DNA from 2 places in the Exiguobacterium sp. s145 genome. Region 1 is predicted to be linked to the other one. Evidence: riboswitches for the same ligand, from Rfam matches in the RefSeq annotation. Region 1 holds a riboswitch; the other holds the start of a gene.
What was found. Region 1 has a riboswitch for FMN ahead of KNQ07_RS08840 (ECF transporter S component). Riboswitches for the same ligand answer to the same signal wherever they lie in the genome.
Positions count from the first base shown of each region.

Region 2: linked by a shared signal. The riboswitch ahead of ribD (bifunctional diaminohydroxyphosphoribosylaminopyrimidine deaminase/5-amino-6-(5-phosphoribosylamino)uracil reductase RibD) and the one ahead of KNQ07_RS08840 (ECF transporter S component) in region 1 are both predicted to bind FMN.

Region 1 covers NZ_JACSMV010000009.1:36,279-38,738, forward strand. Annotated here, with positions in the region: gene KNQ07_RS08830 (NAD-dependent epimerase/dehydratase family protein) at 1-279, opposite strand, end outside; gene KNQ07_RS08835 (HesB/IscA family protein) at 414-764, opposite strand; FMN riboswitch at 882-1,022, shown strand; gene KNQ07_RS08840 (ECF transporter S component) at 1,177-1,743, shown strand; gene KNQ07_RS08845 (YuzB family protein) at 1,807-2,040, opposite strand; gene KNQ07_RS08850 (NAD(P)/FAD-dependent oxidoreductase) at 2,133-2,460, shown strand, end outside.
Region 2 covers NZ_JACSMV010000004.1:59,367-61,826, reverse strand. Annotated here, with positions in the region: gene KNQ07_RS06090 (M20 family metallopeptidase) at 1-717, shown strand, start outside; FMN riboswitch at 874-1,018, shown strand; gene ribD (bifunctional diaminohydroxyphosphoribosylaminopyrimidine deaminase/5-amino-6-(5-phosphoribosylamino)uracil reductase RibD) at 1,174-2,220, shown strand; gene ribE (riboflavin synthase) at 2,205-2,460, shown strand, end outside.

The DNA of each region.
Region 1 (2,460 bases):
GTAACGCCCGACTTTTCCTTCGAAGGCATCGACCGCAAGCTTCGCCTGATACGGATTAAAACAGATATTGTCATAGATGATATCCCAGTTTTGACTTCCAAGATCCTTCATCGTACTGCTTGATGTCCGGTCCCCTTTAAAAAATGTCAAGCCCTTCGCGACCGGCGGCGTATGTTCCCCACGCGTGACAATCGTCACATCGTCCCCCGATTCCACGAGCCGTAATGCCAACCGTCGACCAAAGTAGCGTGTTCCACCGAAAATCAGTACCTTTCGCATCGATAGTCCTCCCTCATCATAGCGTGCTAACGTTCCTGTTTAGTCCTTCTCCATCTCCATTGAAAAGTCCTGTCAATCGCTCGTGAAAACAAAAAAATCGCAGACGGCAATCGTCTGCGATACAAGTCATTTCATTAACAGCCGCCCGGTGTGCCGGCATTCGTCGCCGTTCGGAACGACGTCCCGCAACCGCATGTCGCGATTGCATTTGGATTCGTAATCGTGAATCCGCCTCCGAGCATGGATTGTTTATAATCTACTTCCAGTCCTTTAACGACCGGATAATCTTTTTGATCAACGATGACTTTGACTCCGTGTTGCTCAAAGGTCAAGTCCGTCTCTTTTTCACTGTCAAACCCCATGCCGTAGGAGAGACCACTGCATCCGCCGCCTTGGACGAGCATGCGCAGATTTTGTTCATCGTCCGGCGCCTGCAACATCATTTCTTTGACTTGCAGTGCGGCCGCTTCTGTTAAATGAATCATGTCATCACCTTCCCTTTTTTATTAGTATACGCAATTTTAAGGGGAATCGAAACCTAGTTGCTTGAAACAATCTTGAATTCGTTGTATAAATAAGTTGTATTAAAAAAAATTAAATCGTTCCATCTTCAGGGCAGGGTGAAATTCCCGACCGGCGGTAAACAGGCGATTCGCCTGAAGCCCGCGAGCGAATAGGGCGCTATTTGCTGATTCTGTGTAACTCAGGAGCCGACAGTATAGTCTGGATGGGAGAAGATGGCGGCATGTTTCTTTCTTGAACCGATTTTGCAAAAATCGGTCAGGCTTAGTTTACTGCGGACTTCTCCCCCATCGAACACTTCGATGGGGGTTTATTTTGAACGCAGACATGCCAATACTTCATCGAGAGGAACGAGCAAAAGGAGATTATACTCGTATGAAACGCACACAAAAAATGGTCACATTATCGATGTTAGGTTCAATTTCATTTGTTCTTATGCTACTGAATTTCCCGCTTCCGTTTTTACCGAACTATTTGAAGATCGACTTCAGTGATGTTCCTGCTTTGATCGCCGCAATCATGTTCTCACCTGTTGCCGGCGTCATCGTCGAAGCACTCAAAAACGTCCTGTACTACATCTTCCGTGGAAGTGGTGTTCCGGTCGGTGAGCTTGCCAACTTCGCAGCTGGCGTTGCCTTCATTCTTCCGGTCAGTTGGTTCTATCATAAAAAGAAATCGACAAAAGGTCTCGCAACCGGTCTTGTCGCAGGTACGATCACGATGGCACTCGGTCTTGCCATCCTCAACTATATCTTGATTCTTCCAGCGTACGCTTGGTTCTTCGGTATGGACTACATGCTTGACCCTGCCGTCAAGTGGACGACGATTACAGCCGGTATCTTACCGTTTAACATCATCAAGGCGATGTTCATCTCAGCACTCTTCATCCCGCTGTTCCTGAAACTAAAACCTTGGATGACACGTCGTCAACAAACTGTCTAAGTCCGAAGCCGCGCCCGCTGACAGACACAAATCCCCGGTCTCTTGTGAGACACGGGGATTTTTTTAGAGCTCGTTTTCTTCGATTTTCTGATAAATCTTTTCAAGCAGTTCTTCCGGTGTCTCCCCGACAACGGTTTCTCCATCGACGAGACAAAAATGGTCAAGCGAACAAATCCCGCAATAACCGAGGCAACCATATTCGACGACATCGACATTCGGGTCCCGTTCGAGCTGTTGCATGACGACCTGAGTCCCTGTCGCTAAGTTACTGATACAAAATTCAATAATCGGATTCACTTTTTTTCCTCCTTCAGGCAGGAATTATCTTTCCTCATGTCGTATTATACAAGGTCAGACTGATTTAGGGGAACTAAGGGGGATTTTAAGTTATGAAGCAACTGGTTGTTTTAGGTGGCGGATATGGTGGCATGCGGATTTGTGAACGATTCAAGGATGAAGATGTCGCTGTGACGCTCGTCGATCGTTTACCGTACCACGCGTTAAAAACAGAGTACTATGCACTTGCTGCCGGAACATTGTCGGACCGGGATGTCCGGATCGCGTTTCCGGAAGGGGAACATCTCTCATATAAGTATGGACATGTCGTAAAGATTTCACCAGAGACGAACTCCGTTCATCTGCAAGACGGAACGGAATTGTTTTATGATGATTTGATCATCGCCTTAGGTTGTGAAGATAAATACCATAACATACCGG
Region 2 (2,460 bases), on a different contig from region 1:
GGACAGACCCGGATCACCGGTTCGTCGCTTGCCGTCGATCCGCTCGATTTTGCCTTCACCGGCAAACCGGCACACGCGGCGGCTTCACCGGAAGAAGGAATCAATGCGCTTGACGCCGTCATTCAATTGTTTAACGGGATCAACGCGTTACGGCAACAGTTGCCGAGTGATATCCGGATTCACGGCATCATTACGGATGGCGGAGATGCGCCGAACATCATTCCCGAGTACGCGAAGGCCCGCTTCTTTATCCGGGCGACGACACGCGAACGGCTGAACGCGGTGACGAAGAAAGTCAAAGCGGTTGCCGAAGGGGCGGCCCTTGCGACCGGAGCGACGCTTGAGGTCATTGCCTTCCAAAATGAGGTCGATAACCTCCTGTTCAACCGGACGTTTGACGAGATTTTCCGGGAAGAAGCGACGGCACTTGGAGAAGATGTCAAGACCGATGAACGACCGGGACTCGGCTCGACCGATGCCGGAAATATCAGTCAAGTCCTGCCGACGATCCATCCGTACATCAAGATTGGCGTAGACGACTTAGTTGCCCATACCGAAAGTTTCCGGGAGGCGGCAAAATCGGAACAGGGCGACGAAGCTTTGATTACGGGAGCCAAAATTCTGGCGCGGACGGGATTACGTCTGCTGACGGATGATTCGTTGCTTGGCACGGTCAAACAGGAGTTTCACGACCGGAAAAACGGATACTTGGCGTAACCGGAACAGATAGAAGTATGGACTTCCCCACCGGATCTTTTCATGATGACAGGTCGGGGAATCCATACTTTTTTTTCGGCCTCGCGAAAAAGAATACAAATTCTTTTTTGTATTTTAAAATAACCTGTGCTAGTCTTGACCTGTACAACTGAATAACCAGTTCTTCGGGGTAGGGTGAAAATCCCAACCGGCGGTGATGCGATTTTTAAATCGACGAGCCCGCGACCCATAGTGTACGCACTATGGCTGACTTGGTGTGATTCCAGGGCCGACGGTAAAGTCCGGATGGGAGAAGAACGAAAAAATGTGCTTGAAACCATTTTCTGAAAAAATCTGTTCGGAAAAAGGTCTATTTCTGTATGCTTTTAACAGAAAACAAGACGTTTCTTTCGTGACCCTTCAATCATGACGCCCTGCATCTGCAGCGGCGTTTTTTCTTTTGAAAGGAGCGAAAATATGAATAATCGAATGCATCAGGCGATGCAATTGGCACGGATGTTAGACGGACAAACCAGTCCGAATCCGAGTGTCGGTTGTGTCATTACGAAACATGGAAAAGTGCTTGGCTTCGGCGCCCACCGGTTTGCGGGTGGGCCGCATGCGGAAGTCGAAGCGTTAAACATGGCAGGAGAGGCGGCGCGTGGTGCCGATCTCTACGTGACGCTCGAGCCGTGTAACCATCATGGAAAGACACCCCCCTGTACGGAAGCGATTTTAGCTGCCGGCATCAAGCGGGTGTTCGTCGCGACCGAAGACCGTCATGCGATCGTCGCCGGACAAGGCATCAAGCGCCTGCGCGACGCGGGACTGACGGTCGAAGTCGGACTGCTCGAAGACGAAGCCGTTCGCTTTTATACACCGTTTTGGCAAAGTCTCAAGCGTAACCGCCCTAACGTCACCGTCAAAGTCGCACAAAGTTTAAACGGAATCGTCACGACAGGTGAACAACGCTTTATCACGTCACTTGCAGCACGAGAAGCTGGACGTGAGCTGCGGGCGACACACGATGCCATTCTCGTCGGAAGTGAGACGGTATTGGTCGATGATCCCGCGTTGACATTACGGACGGAAGCAGGACCGGAACCGATCCGGATCGTCGTCGACCGGCGCGGACGTTTGCCGGAAACGGCCCAAATTTTCCGCGACGGCCTCAATACGACATACTGGCTGACGGAACAACCGCGTGTCTCCGCTCAATCGAACGTCACGGTTCTCGTCGGCACGTATGCGACGCCGGAGCAGATTTTAGAGACGCTCTATGCACAAGGCATTCGCAGTGTATTGATTGAAGGCGGACCGACGATTCAGTCGGCGTTTTTAGAAGCCGACCTTGTCGACCGTCTTGAGGTCTATCAAGCGCCATCCGTTCTAAAGGGAATGCCGGGATTAGCAAGTGCTGTCGAAATCGAAGACCGGTTTGACTTAACGGCTGTCGCACCAATCGGGCAGGATGTGCATCTGCGCTACGCGCGGAAAGGAGACGGATCATGTTCACAGGATTGATTGAAGAAGTCGGAACGCTCAAACGAAAAGTTCCGCGACCGAATGGTCTGGCGCTTGAAATTGAAGCGCGACATGTACTCGAAGGAACAAAAATCGGTGACAGTATCGCGGTTGACGGGATTTGTTTGACGGTCACGGCGATGACTTCGACGGCTTTTACGGCAGATGCCGTGCACGAAACGATTCGGGCGACGTCTCTTCAGACCTTACGGGTCGGCACACCGGTTCAACTCGAACGGG